Regions from separate parts of the Delftia sp. CH05 genome, predicted to be linked through region 4. Evidence: predicted binding sites of a transcription regulator. Region 4 holds the regulator's gene; each other region holds the start of a gene.
The links. Region 4 encodes FNR, which switches genes on or off when oxygen is low (the NO sensors DNR and NnrR bind a similar motif). Its sites were predicted from a motif close to TTGATNNNNATCAA; they were not measured.
Positions count from the first base shown of each region.

Region 1 (4,750 bases), on a different contig from region 4:
TGCACATGGATCTTGACCGTGGTCTCGGCAATGTCCAGCGTGCGGGCGATTTCCTTGTTGCTGGCGCCCCGGGCGATCTGGACCAGCACCTCTTCCTCGCGCGGGGACAGCGGCGAGGCCGGGGCCTCGTCCGGCTCGGGCGCCTGGGGCTCGGGCGCGCCCTGGGACTGGAAGGCGGCCACCAGCTTGCCCATCATCTCGGGGCTGACCACAGGCTCGCCGCGCGCGGCGCGGCGCAGGGCTTCGGACAGCAGGTCGCCGTCGATGGTCTTGAGCAGATAGCCCTGGGCGCCGTTGCGCAGCGCGGCCGCCAGGTCCTGGCCGTCCTCGCTCACGGTGAGCATGACGACGCGACTGCCGGGCGATGCGGCCCGCAGGCCCGCGATGGCATCGACGCCCAACACGCCGGGCAGGTGGTTGTCCAGCAGGATGACCTGGGGCGCCAGCGCGGGCACCAGGCGCAGGGCCTCGCCCGCGTCGCCGGCCTCGCCGACCACGCGCAGGCCCGCATCCTGGGCGATGAGGGCGATCAGGCCGCGGCGGAACAGCGTGTGGTCGTCGATGACGAAGACGGAGATGGGGCTGGAGAAGGACATGGGGCGGTCTTTTTCTTGCGGGAGCGTGTCACGCGTTCGAGGGGAGGCCCTGCGCCGGCGCCCCGGCCGAGGCCGACGGCGGCAGCTCGATCAGCACGCGCGTGCCCTCGCCGGGGCGGGAGTGGACATGGACCAGCGCCTGGGCCAGCAGGGCGCGCTCGCGCATGATGCCCAGCCCCACATGCAGCGAGTCCGGCGCCACGTCGGCGGGGACGAAGCCGCAGCCGTCGTCGCTGACCTCGAAGCGCCAGGGGTGGCGCCCCACGCGCAGCTGCACATGCCTGGCACCCGCGTGCTTGCGCACGTTGGACAGCGCCTCCTGCACCATGTGCAGCACCTGGATCTGCACGTCGGGCGCCAGCGGCAGGCCCTGGCCCGACATGCTCAGCGAGGTGGCGATGCCCGTCTGGTGCTCGAACTTGGACAGCGTGGCGCGCAGCGCGGCCTCGATGTCCTCGGCGCTGGTGCGCGTGCGGAAATGCACCAGCAGCTCGCGCACGTCGGCATAGCATTCGCGCACGCCCACTTCCAGCTCGCCCAGGCTGCGGTCGCGCGCTTCGTCGCGGCCCTTGGCCACGGCGTCGCGCAGCAGCTGGGTCTGGATCTTGAGAAAGGCCAGCGACTGGGCAATGGAGTCATGCAGCTCGCGCGCGATCAGGCCGCGCTCCTCGGCCACGGCGGCTTCGCGCTCCAGCGCCGTGGCGCGCAGGCTTTCCATGGCGCTGGCCAGGTGGCGCGCCATGGCGGACAGCAGGTCGCGCATGTCGTCCGTGAGCACCACGGTGGAGCGAAAGAACAGGTTGACCTCGCCCAACAGGCGCTGCTGCAGTTGCACGGGGATGCTGACCACGGTCTCGAAGCCGGCCTCGCGGCAGTGGGGCAGCTGCAGGTCGCTGGCCGGCGTGATGGGGATCACGCGCAGCCTCGCCTGCTCGCGCGGCTGGCCGCACAGGCAGGCGCCCGTGTGCAGGCAGTGCTCCTGCACCGACATGGACTGGGGCAGGCCGTCGCCGGCCAGCAGCACGTAGCGCTCGTTGGCCTCGTCGGACCAGCGCACCGTGGCCGCATCGGCCTGGGCCGCCAGGCGGACCTGGCGCACAAAGCCTTCGGCCAGGGACTGCAGGCTGGCGGCCTCCGACGCCTGCACGCTGACCGCGTACAGCGCCTGCAGCTGCTGGTGCTGCACGTTGAGGCTGGCGGTCTTCTCGCGCACCTTGTCCTCCAGCTCGGCGTGAGAACTTTGCAGCGACTGGGCCATGAGGTTGAAGCCGGCCGCCAGCTGGCCGAACTCGTCGTTCACCTCCACGCTCATGCGCGTGTCCAGGTGTCCGCGGCGCATGCGCTCCAGCGCCGAGCGCAGCTGGCCCACGGGATGCAGCACCAGCCAGTAGCTGGTGGCCATGAAACTCACGGCCGCGATGATGACCAGCGCCATCAGACACATCTGAAACAGGTGCAGGATGGCCGTCCAGCGCGAGAGCCGGTCTTCGATGGCTTCGACAAAGCCGTCCACCTCGCGCACGAAGGCGTCGGCGCTGCCCATGATGGCCTGCGCATCGGCCTGGTCCTCGGCCTGCCAGCGCGCGTGCAGCGCGCTCCAGTCGCGGCGTATGCGCTCGTAGCGCTCCCTGACCTCGTCGCTCCAGGGCACGAACAGCGGGCGCGACATGTCGCCGCTGCGCAGCAGGTCCAGGCTGGCGTCGAACTGCTGCGCGCGCGCCTGCCACTGCGCAGGCGCCTCGTTCTGGCGCGCCATGGCCATGCGCACCATGCTCATGCGCAGCCGCCCGGCCTCGTTCACGGCGGCCGCGCCGCCCTCCAGCTGCCAGGCCACCCACAGCGTGAAGCCGATCGATGCCACGGCCGCCAGCAGGCAGGCCGCGCCCATGAGCAGCAGCTTGGTCGAAAGCGAGGGCTTGCCATGCATGGTCGCACTGTAGCCACGGCGCATTTGCACGTCTTGACCTGAATCAAGCGCCACCCGTTTGCGCCGTGCCCCCGCCCCGATTCCTAGGATCCTTTCAACTGCCCCCAATGCCCACAGGGCCTATGGGGGCCCCGGGCAAGGCCAGTGATTAGCATGGCGCCATGCATGTCCGCTCCCACCTCCGCCCCTTCATCCGCACCCCGCGCCTTGCCGGCCTGGCTGCGGCCGCATGGCTGGCGGCAGCCCTTGCCGGCTGCGCCAGCTCCTCCGCCCCGGCGCGGGACTGGACGCAGCAGCTGCAGCGCTGGTCCGACGCGCCCATCGTGCTGCTGGGCGAGCAGCACGATGCGGTCGCCCACCAGGCCTGGCAGCAGGCCACGGTGGAGCAGTTGGCAAAACAGGAGCGCCTGGCCGCGCTGGTGATCGAGATGGCGCCGCGCACGGGCTCCACGGCCAGCCTGGCGCGCGACGCCTCCGAGGACGCTGTGCAGCAGGCCCTGCAATGGCAGGACGCCGCATGGCCCTGGCCGCGCTACCGCGGCGTGGTCATGGCCGCCGTGCGCGCAGGCGTGCCCGTGCTGGGCGGCAACCTGCCCCGCGCCGACATGAAGCAGGCCATGCGCAACCAGAACCTGGACACCCACCTGCCGCCCGAAGCCTGGCAGCGCCAGCTCGACGCCATCCGCGAAGGCCACTGCGGCCTGCTGCCCGACACACAGCTGCCGCCCATGGCCCGCGTCCAGCTGGCCCGCGATGCCAGCATGGCCGAGGTGGCCAAGGCGGCGATCAGGCCCGGCAAGACCGTGGTGCTGGTGGCCGGGCGGGGCCATGTCCTGCGCGGGGTGGGCATCCCGACCTGGCTGCCGGAGTCCGCAGCAGCCAAAGTGGCCGTGGCGCAGGCAGGCGAGACATCGGTGGCGCACGAATCCGATGTGGACTGGCTGCAGAAGACGGACGCCTTGCCGGCCAAGGACCACTGCGCAGAGCTGCGCGAGAAGTTCAGGAACCCGCCGGCACCGCGGGCGGATGCGGGTCGGGTGGACTGAGCTTCACCCCTGCACGGCCCACATCCCCTCGTTGCCCGAGACCCACTCGCCGAACGCCTGCGCAGGCATGGGCTTGCTGCACAGATAGCCCTGGAAGAAGTCGCACCCCTTGCCGCGCAGGAACGCCAGCTGCTCGGCCGTCTCCACGCCCTCGGCCAGCACCTTCAGCCCCATGGCATGCCCCAGCGCGATCACCGACCCGCTGATGGCCATGTCGTCGGCGCTGTGCGGGATGTCGCGGATGAAGCCCTGGTCGATCTTGAGCAGGTCCAGCGGGAAGCGCTTGAGGTGGGCCAGCGAGGAATAACCGGTGCCGAAGTCGTCGATGGCCAGCCGCAGGCCCTGGGCCCGCAGGCGGCGCATGACGGCCAGGGCCTCCTCGGGGCGCTCGGCCAGGGCGCTTTCGGTGATCTCCAGCTCCAGGCAGTGCGGGGCGAAGCCCGTGGCGGCCAGCGCGTCGGCGGTGGCACCGGCGATGTCGGTCAGCAGGAACTGGTGCAGCGAGACATTGACCGCGATGGTCATCTCGGGCAGGCCCTGATCGCGCCAGCGCTGGCCCTGGGCGCAGGCCTCGCGCAGCACCCACAGGCCCAGCGCGCCGATGACGCCCGAGCTTTCGGCCACGGGAATGAAGCGTGCCGGGGAGATGAGGCCCTCGTCCGGGTCCAGCCAGCGCACCAGGGCCTCGGCGCCCACCAGGCGGCCAGTGGCCAGGTCGATCTGGGGCTGGAAGTACAGGCGCAGGTGGCCCAGGTCTATGGCCTGCCGCAGCCGTGCCTCCATGGCCAGGCGCTCGCGCGCGGCCGAGGTCATGTCTTCCTCGAAGAAGCACCAGGCACGGCCGCTGCGCGACTTGGCGCCGTAGACGGCCGCATGCGCGCCCTGCAGCAGGTCCTGGGCATTGCCGGCGTGGGAGGGGTACATGCAGATGCCCACGCTGACGCCGGCCATGACGGACAGGCCGTCCGGCGAGCTCCAGGGCTGGCCGGCCGCCGCGATCAGTTGCCGTGCGCGGGCGATGGCGTCGCCGCGCTCGCTCATGCCCTTGCACAGCACGGCCAGTTCGTCACCGGCCATGCGACCTATGAGGTCCTGGGGACCCAGGGAATCGTGCACACGGGCGGCGATGTGGCGCAGCACCTGGTCGCCGATGGCGTGGCCGTAGCTGTCGTTGACGTCCT
Region 1 is NZ_WUMG01000003.1:148,490-153,239, reverse strand. It holds gene GRX31_RS04255 (response regulator) at 1-596, opposite strand, end outside; gene GRX31_RS04250 (type IV pili methyl-accepting chemotaxis transducer N-terminal domain-containing protein) at 625-2,523, opposite strand; gene GRX31_RS04245 (ChaN family lipoprotein) at 2,685-3,569, shown strand; gene GRX31_RS04240 (putative bifunctional diguanylate cyclase/phosphodiesterase) at 3,573-4,750, opposite strand, start outside.
Region 1: the regulator FNR is predicted to act here: its motif matches at 2,557-2,570, upstream of GRX31_RS04250 (type IV pili methyl-accepting chemotaxis transducer N-terminal domain-containing protein).

Region 2 (4,750 bases), on a different contig from region 4:
CCAGCGCCTTGCACAGTTCCGTCTTGCCCACGCCCGTGGGGCCCAGGAACAGGAAGGAACCGGTGGGCCGGTTGGGATCGGACAGGCCCGAGCGCGAACGGCGGATGGCGTTGGCCACGGCCGAGATGGCCTCGTCCTGGCCGACGACGCGGTCATGCAGTCGGTCTTCCATGCGCAGCAGCTTGTCCTTCTCGCCCTGCATCATCTTGGCCACGGGAATGCCCGTGGCACGGCTGACCACCTCGGCAATCTCCTCGGCGCCCACATGGGTGCGCAGCAATCTGTGGGCGGGCGCACCGCCCTGCCCTTGCTCGCTGGCCTGGGCTTCATTGAGCTGCTTTTCCAGCGAGGGCAGCTTGCCGTACTGCAGCTCGGCCACCTTGTTGAAGTCGCCCTTGCGCTTGAGCTCCTCGATCTGGATGCGGATCTGGTCGATCTCCTTGCGGATCTGCTCGGAGCCCTGGGCGCTGGCCTTCTCGCTCTTCCACACGTCTTCGAGGTCGGCGTACTCGCGCTCCAGGCTGCCGAGTTCCTCCTCGATCAGCTGCAGGCGCTTTTGCGAGGCCTCGTCCTTTTCCTTCTTCATGGCCTCGCGCTCGATCTTGAGCTGGATCATGCGGCGCTCGAGCTTGTCCATGACCTCGGGCTTGGAGTCGATCTCGATCTTGATCTTGGCCGCAGCCTCGTCGATCAGGTCGATGGCCTTGTCGGGCAGGAAGCGGTCGGTGATGTAGCGGTGGCTCAGCTCGGCCGCAGCCACGATGGCCGGGTCGGTGATGTCCACGCCGTGGTGGGCCTCGTAGCGCACCTGCAGTCCGCGCAGGATGGCGATGGTGTCCTCCACGGAAGGCTCTTCGACCAGCACCTTCTGGAAGCGCCGCTCCAGCGCCGCATCCTTTTCGATGTACTTGCGGTATTCATCGAGCGTGGTCGCGCCGATGCAGTGCAGCTCGCCGCGCGCCAGGGCCGGCTTGAGCATGTTGCCCGCATCCATGGCGCCGTCGGCCTTGCCGGCACCGACCATGGTGTGGATCTCGTCGATGAACAGGATGATGCGGCCCTCTTCCTGGGCCACTTCCTTGAGCACGGACTTCAGGCGTTCCTCGAAGTCGCCACGGTATTTGGCGCCGGCCAGCAGGCCTGCCATGTCCAGCGACAGCACGCGCTTGTTCTTGAGGCTTTCGGGCACCTCGCCGGCCACGATGCGCTGGGCCAGGCCCTCGACGATGGCGGTCTTGCCCACACCGGGCTCGCCGATGAGCACGGGGTTGTTCTTGCTGCGGCGCTGCAGCACCTGGATGGAGCGGCGGATTTCGTCGTCACGCCCGATCACCGGATCGAGCTTGCCGATGCGCGCGCGCTCGGTCAGGTCCATGGTGTATTTCTTGAGGGCCTCGCGCTGGCCTTCGCCTTCGGCGCTGTCCATGGTCTGGCCGCCGCGCACGGCGTTGATGGCCGACTCCAGGCTGGAGCGCGTCACGCCGCTTTCCTTGAGCAATTGGCCTGCGCGCGTGGAAGAGCCGCTGCTGTCGGTCAGCGCCAGCAGGAACAGCTCACTGGCAATGAACTGGTCGCCGCGCTTGAGGGCTTCTTTCTCGGTCGCCTGCAGCAGCCGGCCCAGCTCGGAGCCGACCTGCACCTGGTCCTGGTGCTGCACGCGCGGCAGATCTGCCAGGGCCTTCTCGGCCGCGGCCTGCAGCTGGCCCACGTTGGCGCCGGCGCGCTGCAAGAGCGAGCGCGGACCATCGTCCTGGCGCAGCAGCGCCACGAGCAGGTGCAGGGGTTCGATGTTGGATTGGTCACCGCCCAGGGCCAGCGTTTGCGCGTCGGCCAGGGCTTCCTGGAACTTGGTTGTCAGTTTGTCGATTCGCATGGTGTTTCTTTTCGCTCCTGAAACAGGGTCATTGCGATTTATCTGATACCGGCAGGGCAAATTTCAAGCCATGCCCAACCCGCAAGGACAGACGCTTGCGCCAGATCAAGGCCGGCGAGGCCGCCATCCTTCTCAAGCATTGCGCTGAAAGATCGAGAACTGCGTAGGCGTAACGCCCAAATGCGCCCGGAAGCTGCGCACCAGGTGGCTGGCGCTGGAAAAACCGCAATCCAGCGCCAGCTCGGCCAGCGGCGGCACGTTGCGCGCAGACAGGGCGCGCCGTGCCCGTGCCAGGCGCTGCTGCAGCACCCATTCGTGCACCGTGCAGCCCATGCTCTGGCGGAACATGCGCGCGAAATGGAATTCGGAAAGGCAGGCCTGTCTCGCCAGTGCCGGCAGCGACACGGCCTTGGAGTCATGCAGATGCGCCTCGATATGGGCAAGCACCCTGCGCCGCACGGCCGCAGAGAGCCCGCCCAGCGGCCGCTGCAGCGCCTGCACCTGGCGCGGCGTGGCGGACTGCAGCACCAGCCGGTCCACCAGCTGCTGGCCAATGGCATCGGCCGCCAGTTGCTGCTGCGGGTCCTGCCAGTCCAGTTGCATCAGCGCACGGGCACCGGCGTGGAAGGCCTGATCGTCCCCGTAGATCTGCGCACGCAAGGTGCGCGAGCGGGGCTCGGCATCCAGCATGCGGACCACGCGCCCCGCCCAGGCCAGGTCGGACACATACAGGTGCAGGAACTGCACGGGCGATCGCACCAGCCAGTGCGATTCGTCCTCTGGCGTGAAGATGCAGATGCGCCCCGGCGCCCCCATGGCCTCGGGCCGCGCCTTGAGTTGCGAGCCCTCGCCGCCGGCCAGGTAGACCGACAGCGTGTGGTGACCGGGCTGGCAGTAGCGCACCTCGTCGTCCACATTGGCCCAGACGGCCAGCTCCACCCCCTCGCTCAGGCGCACGCGCCGCTGCAGCCGGGCCTTGGAGCGTGACAGCACCTGGCACAGGTGGCTGGAGGGCAGCTCGGGCAGCGGCGTGGGCGTCATGGCAGCGATTGTGGTCCCGCAGCCATACCGACGCATGGCGCCAGGCCATCAAACCGCAGGAATCTGCCATGCCCGCCCAGCCTGCGGCGCCATCATCACCGGCCATGACTGCCACCCTCTATGCCCTGGTCGTGCTGATCTGGGGTTCGACCTGGATCGCCCTGAAGCTGCAGCTGGGCGCCGTGCCCGTGGAGCTGTCCATTGCCTACCGCTTTGCGCTGGCCGCCGTGCTGATGTTCGCCTGGCTGGCCTGGTCGCGCCAGCTGCGCGTGCCACGCGGCCCGGCGCTGCCGCGCGTGCTGGCCCAGGGCCTGTGCCTGTTCAGCTTCAACTTCGTGTGCTTCATGCATGCCAGCGAGACGCTGGCCAGCGGCCTGGCCGCCGTGGTGTTCTCCAGCGCCAATCTCTGGAACGCGCTGCTGGCGCGCATCATCCACGGCCGCAGGCTGGCGCGCCATGTGCTGGCCGGCAGCCTCTTCGGCCTTGCAGGCCTGGTGGCGCTGTTCTGGCCCGAGCTGCGCGCAGGCCGGCATGCCAGCCTGCCCGGCCTGGCCTGGGCGGTGCTGGGCACGCTGTGCTTTTCCTGCGGGAACATGCTGTCGGCCTCGCTGCAGTCCATGGGCTGGCGGCCGGCACAGACCAATGCCTGGGGCATGCTGGCCGGCACGCTGCTGCTGACCGGCTATGCGCTGGTGGCAGGCCTGCCCTGGCGCTTCGATGCCAGCTGGACCTATGTGGGCTCCTGGCTGTACCTGGCCATTCCGGGCTCGGTGATCGCGTTCACGGCCTACCTGACCCTGGTCGGACGCCTGGGCCCCGAGAAGGCGGCGTATGCGACGGTGCTGTTCCCCATCGTTGCGCTCAGTATCTCGGCCCTTTTCGAAGGCTATGTGTGGACGCCGCTGGCCGTGGGTGGCCTGCTGCTGGTGATGTTCGGCAACCTGCTGGTGTTCCGGCCGCCGCAATGGTTGCGGGGTGCCGCACTGCGCAGGGCCTGAAGCGTCAGCTCACTGGCGCCAGCGCGCCAGCGCCTCTTCGTCGCTGACGCGCGCATCCACCCAGCGCGCGCCCTCGGGCGTCTGTTCCTTTTTCCAGAAAGGCGCCAGCGACTTGAGGTAGTCCATGATGTATTCGCAGGCCTGGAAAGCCATGCCCCGGTGCGATGCGGTGACGGCCACGAGCACGATCTGGTCCATGGGCTGCAGCGGGCCGATGCGGTGGATGACGCGCGCGCCATGGATGCCGAAGCGCTGCACGGCCTCGTCGATGATGGCCTCGATGGATTTCTCGGTCATGCCCGGGTAGTGCTCCAGCTCCATGCTGGCCACGGTGGCGCCCTCGTTGCGGTCGCGCACGGTGCCTATGAAGCTGCAGACCGCCCCCACGCGGGCGTCGCCGGAGCGCAGGGCGGCGAGTTCGGCCGATACGTCGAAATCCTCGGTCTGGATGGATACACGGGCTGCTTGCATGCCCGCATTGTCGCAGGGCGGCGGCGCGCCAGAAGGCGATGAACGCGGTAGCATTGCCCTCCCCCGCCCCCAGCGCTTTTTTGCTGCGGCGGGCCACGCATGGCCACACTCACGATCACCACCCCCGAATACACGCTCTATCCCTCGCCGCGCAACGAGCAGCGCGTGGTCTACGAGCACCAGCTGTTCGTGCCCCATCCCTACACCATCATCCACCTGCCCGACTACGGCTTTCGCGGCAAGGCCACGCTGTTTGCAGCCCACCGGCTGGGCGACGGCAAGATGGGCCAGCTGGTGAGCTGCGAGCTGGCCGAAGACATCGCACGCTTCGAACGCCTGTTCGAACCCGATTGAGGCGCGCCATGGA
Region 2 is NZ_WUMG01000006.1:90,455-95,204, reverse strand. It holds gene clpB (ATP-dependent chaperone ClpB) at 1-1,873, opposite strand, end outside; gene GRX31_RS07835 (AraC family transcriptional regulator) at 2,006-2,914, opposite strand; gene GRX31_RS07830 (DMT family transporter) at 3,019-3,912, shown strand; gene moaE (molybdopterin synthase catalytic subunit MoaE) at 3,922-4,383, opposite strand; gene GRX31_RS07820 (hypothetical protein) at 4,483-4,737, shown strand; gene GRX31_RS07815 (hypothetical protein) at 4,746-4,750, shown strand, end outside.
Region 2: the regulator FNR is predicted to act here: its motif matches at 1,969-1,982, upstream of clpB (ATP-dependent chaperone ClpB).

Region 3 (4,750 bases), on a different contig from region 4:
GCGTCAATACCATCGGCAGCTTCATCTGCGCGCGCGAGGCCGTGCGGCGCATGAGCACCCGCCACGGCGGGAGGGGTGGCGCCATCGTGAACGTCTCCAGCATCGCTTCGCGGCTGGGCGCACCGGGCCAGTACGTGGACTATGCGGCCGCCAAGGGCGCGTTGGACGTGATGACGCTGGGCCTGTCCAAGGAAGTCGCCGCCCAGGGCATACGCGTGAACGCCGTGCGGCCCGGCTTGATAGAGACCGACATCCACGCCAGCGGCGGACAGCCCGACCGCGTCGAGCGCCTGGCGCCCAACGTGCCCATGCAGCGCGGCGGCAGGGCCGAGGAGGTGGCCGACGCCATCCTCTGGCTGATGTCCGACGGCTCGCACTACACCACGGGCAGCCTGGTCGATATCTCGGGCGGCAACCTCTAGCTCCAAGGCAACCATGGACCTCAAACCGCTGATCACTTTGGTGGCCATCATCAACCCGCTGGCCATCGTCCCCTTCTTCATCCACTACACCGAGGGATTCAGCGCCCAGCAGCGCCAGCAGACCATTCGCACGGCGGCGCTGGCCTCGTTCTGCGTGATCGCGGCCTGCGCCATCATCGGGCTGCAGGTGCTGGACTTCTTCAACATCTCGCTGCAGAGCTTCCAGGTGGGCGGCGGCCTGCTGCTGCTGATCAGCGCGATGAACATGCTCAACGCCCGCCCGGCCGAGGAACGGCCCAACGCGCCCACGCTGGCGGCAGGCGCGGAAAAGGCCGCCATGGGCAACAGCATTGCCGTGGTGCCGCTGACGATTCCGCTGCTGACGGGGCCGGCCTCCATGTCCACCGTGGTGATCTATGCCGACCAGGCACGCACCATCTGGCAGCACCTGGCGCTGGTGGGCTATGGCGTGGTGGTGGCGCTGGTGGTGATGGTCTGCTTTTCGCTGGCCGACCCGATTGCGCGCGTGCTGGGCAAGACCGGCATCAACGTGATGACGCGGCTCATGGGCCTGATCCTCGCGGCCCTGGCCGTGGAGGTGATGGCGGGCGGGCTGGTGAAGATCTTCCCCATCCTGGCCTCGCCCGCGATCGTGCCCTGAGCGGACTGGCTGGCCGATTGAAGGCCTGCCGGATCAGGCCGGCACGGCCCGCGCGCGGTCGGCGCTGCCGTCGCAGGCACCGCCGCAGCCCGTGATGGGCTGCTCGGGCAAGGCCTCGGGGTGGGCCAGCGAGCCCGTGGCGGGATCGAAGCCCGCGCTGCGCAGATGCAGGGCCAGCGCCGCATCCATGGTCTGCGCATGGTGCACGAACCAGGCCGCCAGCTCGCCCGCCATGCTGCGGATCACGGCCAGATCCCCCGCTGCCGCCTTGGCCACCCCCTCGCGCATCACCTGCAGCACCACCTTGTGCTGCAGGCTGTGGCAGTTGGTGCTGGTGAACCGCGTGGACTGCATCCAGCGGTCTTCCTGGTCGAAATGCACCTGCGTATGCGCGATCAACTCATCCCAGCGCGCGCACAGCTGCGCATCATCGGCCGCCTCCACCTCGGCCAGCAGCAGCACGAACTCCTGGTGCACCTCGTCCATGGCCGGCAACTCCAATGCCAGCGCTCCGCTCCATTCCAGCACGGCCATATGCTTCTCCTGCCTTCATCGTGAAAGCCTGCAGCTTAGGAACAGCACCGCCCAACCCGTTTGACCCACATCAGCCAACCCGAAAACAGCAAAGCCCCGCGAGCGGGGCTTGGTCAAGGCGGATAAAACTGGCGCGCCCCAACATCAGGGCCGCCAAGCAAGAGCCGCCTCGCGGCGAGGGCGTCGTCCCCCTCCCCCGCGAAGCGGGTAGAGAGGGGGAAGCGGAGTCAGCCGCTCAGGGGGAGCTTACTGTCCATATTTACGCTTGGCATCCGCCACGCAGGCATCCTTGGCGTCACCGCTCATGGTGTCGCAACGGGCCTTGGCAGCCTTGTAGTCGGCTTCGCGGGTTTCCTCGGCAGCGTCCTTGCGGGTCTCGGCCACGTTGGCGGCCTTGGCGGCAGAGTTGGCGGCAGGTTCGGCCTGGGCCTTGTTCACCTTGGCGGCTTCGACGGCACGCACATGGGCAGCCTTGGCATCCTTCACGCAGACATCCTTGGCGTCGCCCTTGAGGTCATCGCACTTTTCCTTGGCGATGTCGTAGTCCGCATCAGCCTTGGCCTTGAGTGCCTTTTCGCTGTTCTTGGGCGAAGGATTGCGGCGCGATTCCAGTTCAGCCTTGGCGACGTTTTCCTGGCCCTTGGCCTGCTTCTCGCAGACGTCCTTGGCGTTGTCCTTGAGCGGCTTGCACTGTTCCTTGGCAGCCTTGTAGTCGGCCTCGATCTGGTTCTTGGCGGCCGTGTGCTCGGCATTGGTCATGGCCATGGCGCCGGAGGCCATCAGGCCCAGGGCGACGGCGGACAGCATGTGGCGAAAGCGTTGCGGTGTTTGCATGATGGAACTCCTTGTATTTGTACTGAGGTGGCCCTTGGTGCCTGCGGCGGCGGGCCTTGGGTGCATGCCCTGGGGGCATGCCGGCTGTCGAGGAGCGGATGGGGGCGCCGGCCAGGGCGACCAGCCCATCCGCAGTCCACCCTCGTCAGTCTTCGAAGCGGAAGTCGGGGTTGCGCTTTTGCCAGTCGGTCAGCTGCTTTTCGGCAGCGTCGCGGGCCAGACCCTGGCGCTCCTGCAGCTTGCCCAGGAATTGCTCGCGCTTGCCGGCGATCACGTCCAGATCGTCATCGGTGAGCTTGCCCCATTGCTCACGGATCTTGCCGGTGAATTGCTTCCAGTTGCCCTTGATGCGGTCTTCATTCATGGCTTGTTCCTTTCAGTGATGTTGAAGTCGTGCCGTGCAATCAGGCCTTGTTTTTTCAAAGCCGCGATCTGCATCAGCGACGGTTCCACTGTAAAAAACCTGCGCGCCGCGCGCCGTAGTCTGGACCTAGTGTTGACGGTCGTCCCAGGGGCAGCCGAGACGGTGGGATCGGGACTACAGCCCCTGACGGACGCGCGGGAAGCGCTGGGTCAGGCGCGGCCCGCCCCTGCCCTGAGTACCCAGCCTTTTCCCCGTATGTCCGCACCTGCGCCGTGGCGGTTGCGGGGTTGCAAGCCTGCCGAAGGACAGGCTTGCTTCGTGATCTGACCTTTCTTGGCGAATCAAGAAAAGGGCAGTCGGCTGCCGGGCCGAGACCCGGCCTCGAAAAGCAACCATCCGGCAGGGGCAGAAAAAGTCCACTTGCTTGCAGAGCCAGTTGCCGAAAACAAAAAACGGCCAGCGGATGCAATGCACCCACCAGCCGTTCTCAAGAGAATGGATGGGCTGGAAATCCAGCAGCCGCTCAGTGCCCCTGCTGCCCCAGCCACGCATCGATCTGCGCAATGGCCGCATCCGTGGCCTTGGCCAGGGCCTGGGCGCCGCCCGCCGCATCGCCCGAAGCTGCAGGACTGCGCACCTCGAACACCTTCTGCCCGAGCAGGCGGTCCACGGCACCGCTTTGCTCGACCAGGGTGGCGCGCAGGCGCACCACGCCGGCACTGGAGCCGGGCGCGTCAAAGACCTGGCTGAACTCTTCGATGTCCACGCGCAGCAGCGTGGGCACGGCGCCTTGCAGGCGCGGCTGGGCCACGCTTTCGCTGCTGGCCAGCACGGGGCGCTGCAGGCCCAGTTGGGTGCGCAGGCGCTGCTGCAGCAGCAGTGCAGGAGGCTGGCTCCAGCGCGCCAGCTGGTAGGGGCGCAGTTCCTGGCCGTTGGCATAGGCCAGGCGGTAGAACATGGCCGTGCTGCCGTCGGACAGGGCGGGGGCCTCCACATCGGCCAGCGCCAGCGGCGTGCGTGCCTGCGGGGCTGCGGATGTGGCGGACTGCGCGGGCGTGGACAGCGGCGCCAGGCCGAAGTCATAGCGCGCGGGCTGGGCGGGGGGCTGCGGCAGGGCCGAGCAGCCGGCCAGCAGGATCAGGGCGGCGGCCAGTCCAGCGCTGGCCACGGCGGTCTTGCGAGATGGGGACATGCGGGTTCCTCGGTCAGGGCTGGGTGGCTGCAGACGGGGCGACGAAGCCGGGCTCGCCCGGCCCCGGACGGGCCTGGCCCGGCCCGTAGATCACGGCCTGCGGGTTGTCGCTGAAGCGGCTGGCCGCCGTGCCCATCTGGCGCGCGGCGCGCGAGACATCATCGGCCGCTCGGTTGGCGTGCGGCACCGTGCTGCGGCCCAGCGAATCGGCCATGCGGGTCAGTGCGCGCGTGCTCTGGGCGATCTGCTCCAGCGGCCCGTCCTGCGCGTTCACGCGGCGCACGGTCTGCTGCAGCTCGGACGCCACGGCGGCGGCTCCGTTGCTGGCCTTCTCCAGCGACTGCAGGGTGTTGTGGGCGTCGGCGGCGAGCTGCGGCACCTGGGTGGACAGCGTGCGGTCCAGGTTCTGCGTGAGCTGCTGCACGCCTGCGGCAGCGGCCGCAATGTTCTCCAGCGCCTGGCTCACGCGCTTTTGGTTGTCGGTGTCCAGCATGTCGCTGAGGCGGCGCGAGATTTCATCGGCGCGCTCCAGCAGCACCTGCCCCTGGTCGGCCAGCATGCTCAGGGGCGAAGAGCGCAGCGGCAGGCGCGGCAGGCCGCTGGGGCCCGGGGGCAGTTGGGGCTGGGGCTGGTCCGCATCATCGAGCTGCACATGGGCCAGGCCCGTGACGCCCTGGTAGCCCAGCACGGCGAACGTGGTGGGCGTGATGGGCGTGTTCACACCGATGGCGATGCGGATCAGC
Region 3 is NZ_WUMG01000034.1:38,826-43,575, reverse strand. It holds gene GRX31_RS21840 (SDR family oxidoreductase) at 1-422, shown strand, start outside; gene GRX31_RS21835 (MarC family protein) at 436-1,083, shown strand; gene GRX31_RS21830 (hemerythrin domain-containing protein) at 1,117-1,617, opposite strand; gene GRX31_RS21825 (hypothetical protein) at 1,864-2,451, opposite strand; gene GRX31_RS21820 (CsbD family protein) at 2,597-2,815, opposite strand; gene GRX31_RS21815 (ABC-type transport auxiliary lipoprotein family protein) at 3,339-4,007, opposite strand; gene GRX31_RS21810 (MlaD family protein) at 4,021-4,750, opposite strand, start outside.
Region 3: the regulator FNR is predicted to act here: its motif matches at 1,678-1,691, upstream of GRX31_RS21830 (hemerythrin domain-containing protein).

Region 4 (4,750 bases):
TCTACCCGCGCTCCATCAGCGGTGTCTTCGCACGCTGGCGATGGGCTCTGGTGTTTCTCACCCAACTGGTTTTCTATGGCCTGCCCTGGCTGGAATGGGGGCAGCGCCAGATGGTGCTGTTCGACCTGGGTGCGCGGCGCTTTTACCTGTTCGGGCTGGTGCTGTACCCGCAGGATTTCATCTACCTGGCGGGCCTGCTGATCATCTCGGCGCTGGCGCTGTTCCTGTTCACGGCCGTGGCCGGTCGCCTGTGGTGCGGCTTTTCCTGCCCGCAGACGGTCTACACCGAAATCTTCATGTGGGTGGAGCGCAAGGTCGAGGGCGACCGCAGCGCGCGCATGCGCCTGGACAAGAACGGCTGGACTTTTGAAAAGCTCTGGAAGAAGTCGCTCAAGCAGTTGCTGTGGATTGCCATTGCCCTGTGGACCGGCTTCACCTTCGTGGGCTACTTCGTGCCCATCCGCGAGCTGGGCGGCGAGCTGCTGGCGCTGCAGGGCAGCTGGCAGGTCTTCTGGGTGCTGTTCTACGGCTTCGCCACCTATGGCAACGCCGGCTACATGCGCGAGCAGGTCTGCAAGTACATGTGCCCCTATGCGCGCTTTCAGAGCGCCATGTTCGACCGCGACACCATGATCGTCAGCTACGACACGGGCCGGGGCGAGCCGCGCGCGCCTCGCACCAAGAAGGTGGACTACAAGGCCCAGGGCCTGGGCGACTGTATCGACTGCAAGATGTGCGTGCAGGTCTGCCCCGTGGGCATCGACATCCGCAACGGCCTGCAGTACGAATGCATAGGCTGCGGTCTGTGCATAGACGCCTGCAATTCCATCATGGACAAGATGGAGTATCCGCGCGGCCTCATCCGGCTGACCACGCAGAACGCCATGGCCGGCCTGTGGCGGCGGGCCCAGGTGCTGCGCCGCATCTTCCGTCCGCGCGTGCTGGTCTACTCGGCCGTGCTGATCGGCCTGAGCATGGCCATGATCGTGAGCCTGGCGCTGCGCCAGTCGGTCAAGGTCGACGTGATACGCGACCGGGCGTCGCTGTCGCGCATCGTCGCGGGCGGCAAGCTGGAAAATGTCTACCGCCTGCAGATCATGAATGCCACCGAGCAGGCCCAGCGCTACCGCATCAGCGCCCATGGCCTCGACGGGCTGGAGCTGGCGTCCGAGCAGGAGGTCGAGGTCGGCCCGGCCGAGACGCGCGGCATTGCGGCGCGGCTGCAGATTCCCTACGGTTCCGCCGAGCCGGGCTCGCACACCGTATTCTTCGATATCGATGCCGTGCATTCAGGCGCGGGACGCGCGTCCGAAAAGGCCGTCTTCCTGGTGCCCCGGTGATATGTCTGGCCGGCACCGCCCAGGCTGCGCCGGCTGTTTGAAAGAAAGAGGTTATCCATGTCTTCCAGTCCCGCAGTCTCCGCGCCCGCCACGGCCCCTTCGCATCCGGACGCCGGCAAGCCCTGGTGGAAGTTCGCCCATGTCTGGCTCGTGGTGGCCGGCCCGGCCGCCGTCGTGGTGGCTGGCGTGGTCACGGCCGTCATTGCGATCAATGGCGCCGATCCCGTGATCGATCCTGACTATTACCGCAATGGCATCACCATCAACGAGCGTGCCGATGGCGTGCGCGAAGTGCCCAAGAGCCTGGCGCCCGCGGTCACCGGCCGCAACCACGCGGCCACGCCCGCGCAGGACCATCCCACGGACCGCTGAAGGCAGGAAAATGCCGTGCACAAGGCCGCAGTCGCGGCCTTTTTGCATGGTGGATGGCATCTCCAGCATGCGCGAGGGCCAAGGGTTTCCTACAGGCAGTGCAGGGTGCGCAGGGCTTGGCACGGTGCGCGGGCGGCGCGCACAATGAAAGCCACCCCTCGACAGCTCAAGGAGATCGCTGATGTTGGCCCAACGCTGGATGTGGATTGCCTGGCCGGCCTTTCTGGCCGCCGCCGTGATGGAGATGCTGGTATTCGCCTTCGTGGACCCGCTGGAGCTGCACTGGCTCGGCGACCTGGGCTGGTCGCGGCAGGGAATCTACACGCTGGCCTTCTTCGCCTTCTGGGGCGTGACCATGCTGTCCAGCCTCATGACCACCATGCTGGGACGCTCCACGCACGATCTCAACGACGGCGTGGTCTCCGAGCCGGACCCAAATCTGGCCATGCAGGGCCTGGGGCGCGATTGAACCTGCGTGCACTGCAATGGCAATGAACAAGGCCCGCGACAGCGGGCCTTGTTCATTGCCGGGGGGCGGGGCCTTGCGGCCTCACTGGCACTGCTGGCTGTTGACGATGCGCTTGAGCGCGTCCGTGTCCAGGATGCGCAGATGGCGCTGGCGCACCTCGATGATGTTTTCTTCGGCAAACTTCGAGAAGGTGCGGCTCACCGTCTCCAGCTTCAGGCCAAGGTAGCTGCCGATTTCCTCGCGCGTCATGCGCAGCACCAGTTCCGACTTGGAAAAGCCCCGGGCGTGCAGGCGCTGCACCAGGTTGAGCACGAAGGCGGCCAGGCGCTCCTCGGCACGCATGCTGCCCAGCAGCAGCATCACGCCATGCTCGCGCACGATCTCGCGGCTCATGACCTTGTGCACATGGTTTTGCAGGGCCGTGACCTCGCGCGACAGGTCCTCCAGCTTGTCGAAGGGCATGACGCAGACCTCGGCGTCTTCCAGCGCGACCGCATCGCAGGTGTGGTGGTCGTTGACGATGCCATCCAGGCCGATGATCTCGCCGGCCATCTGAAAGCCCGTGACCTGGTCGCGCCCGTCCTCGGTGGCCACGCAGGTCTTGAAGAAGCCCGTGCGGATGGCGTACAGCGAGGTGAAGGACTCACCGTTGCGAAACAGCAGGCCGCCGCGCTTGACCTTGCGGCGCGTGGCCACGATGTCGTCGATGCGCTGCATCTGCTCGGCATCCAGGCCCATGGGCATGCACAGCTCGCGCAGGTTGCAATTGGAACAGGATGCTTTGATGGTCTGAAGGTTCATGGAGTAAACATCAGCGGCGCAGCAGTGCGCCGGCGGTGACCTCGTGGATGGCGATGAGTTGGATCAAATTGTCGCAGCACTGCCGCGAACAACTCTTGATATGAGTCAAGGACGCGGCCAATGGGCTGCGGCACAGTGGACGACATTAGAGGAAAAAACCCATGACCGCTGTCACCCCAGAGCTGCTGCGTCGCTTCGACGTACCGGGGCCCCGATACACCTCGTTCCCCACGGCCGATCGTTTCGTGGAGGCTTTCGGTGCTGAAGACTATATCCTGGCACTTGAGCACCGCAAATCGAGTACCGCAGCGCGGGCCATGCCTTTGTCGCTGTATGTGCATGTGCCGTTCTGCGAGTCGCTGTGCTACTACTGCGCCTGCAACAAGATCGTGACGCGCCACCACGATCGCGCGGCCGTCTACCTGGACTACCTGGCGCGCGAGATGGCCTTGCACACGGCCCATTGCGGCAAGGGCCAGGCCGTCAGCCAGCTGCACCTGGGCGGCGGCACGCCCACCTTCTTCTCGGACGATGAACTGCGCACGCTGATGGCCCTGCTGCGCGAGCATTTCAAGCTGGAGCCGGGCGGCGAATACTCCATCGAGGTCGATCCGCGCACCGTCAGCGTCGAACGCCTGGCCGTGCTCAAGGAACTGGGCTTCAACCGCCTGAGCTTCGGCGTGCAGGACTTCGACGAACAGGTGCAGATCGCCGTGCACCGCGTGCAGCCGGCCGAGCAGGTGTTCGCGCTGGTGGCAGCGGCACGGCAGCTGGGCTTTGCCTCCATCAACGTGGACCTGATCTACGGCCTGCCCAAGCAGACGCCCGAGTCCTTCGAGCGCACGCTGGCCCAGGTCAATGCGCTGCGGCCCGACCGCATCGCGCTCTATGCCTATGCCCACCTGCCCGAGCGCTTCAAGCCGCAGCGGCGCATCGCGGCCGAGGACCTGCCCCAGGGCGCCGACAAGCTGGCCATGCTCTCGCGCTCCATCGCGGCCTTCATGGACGGCGGCTATGTCTACGTCGGCATGGACCACTTCGCCTTGCCCGAGGACGCGCTGGCCGTGGCCAAGCGCCAGGGCCGGCTGCATCGCAACTTCCAGGGCTACAGCACCCAGCCCGACTGCGACCTGATTGCGCTGGGCGTGTCGGCCATCGGCAAGGTGGGGGCCAGCTACAGCCAGAACGCCAAGACGCTGGAGGAGTACTACGACGCCATCGACGCCGGCCACCTGCCCGTGGTGCGCGGCCTGGCACTGTCGCGCGATGATCTGGTGCGGCGCGCCGTCATCATGGCCATCATGTGCCAGGGCGCCGTGCTGTTCGAGCCCATGGAGCAGGCCTGGCTGCTGGGCTTTCGCGAGTACTTCGCCCCCGAGCTGGCGGCGCTTCAGGACCTGCAGGCCAAGGGGCTGGTGCAGATCAGCGACGAGGGATTCCAGGTCACGCCCATGGGCTGGTACTTCGTGCGTGGCGTGGCCATGCTGTTTGACCGATATCTGCAGGCCGACAAGAACCGGGCGCGGTTTTCGAGGATCATCTAGGCCCCATGCTGTTGTCGCTGCTCTGGACCGCTTTGATCATGGGGCTCGTCGGCGGGCCCCATTGCCTTGCCATGTGCGCCGCGCCCTGCGGCGTGGTCACGGGCGGGGCGGGGCAGGGCACGGTACAGGGTGGTGGGCAGGTGGTCGCCGTCCATGGACTGCAAAGCCGGCTGTGGCTGCGCACGGCGCTGTTCCATAGCGGGCGGCTGGCCGGCTATGCCAGC
Region 4 is NZ_WUMG01000045.1:12,798-17,547, reverse strand. It holds gene ccoG (cytochrome c oxidase accessory protein CcoG) at 1-1,340, shown strand, start outside; gene GRX31_RS24800 (FixH family protein) at 1,398-1,712, shown strand; gene GRX31_RS24795 (hypothetical protein) at 1,894-2,181, shown strand; gene fnr (fumarate/nitrate reduction transcriptional regulator Fnr) at 2,263-2,982, opposite strand; gene hemN (oxygen-independent coproporphyrinogen III oxidase) at 3,144-4,526, shown strand; gene GRX31_RS24780 (sulfite exporter TauE/SafE family protein) at 4,532-4,750, shown strand, end outside.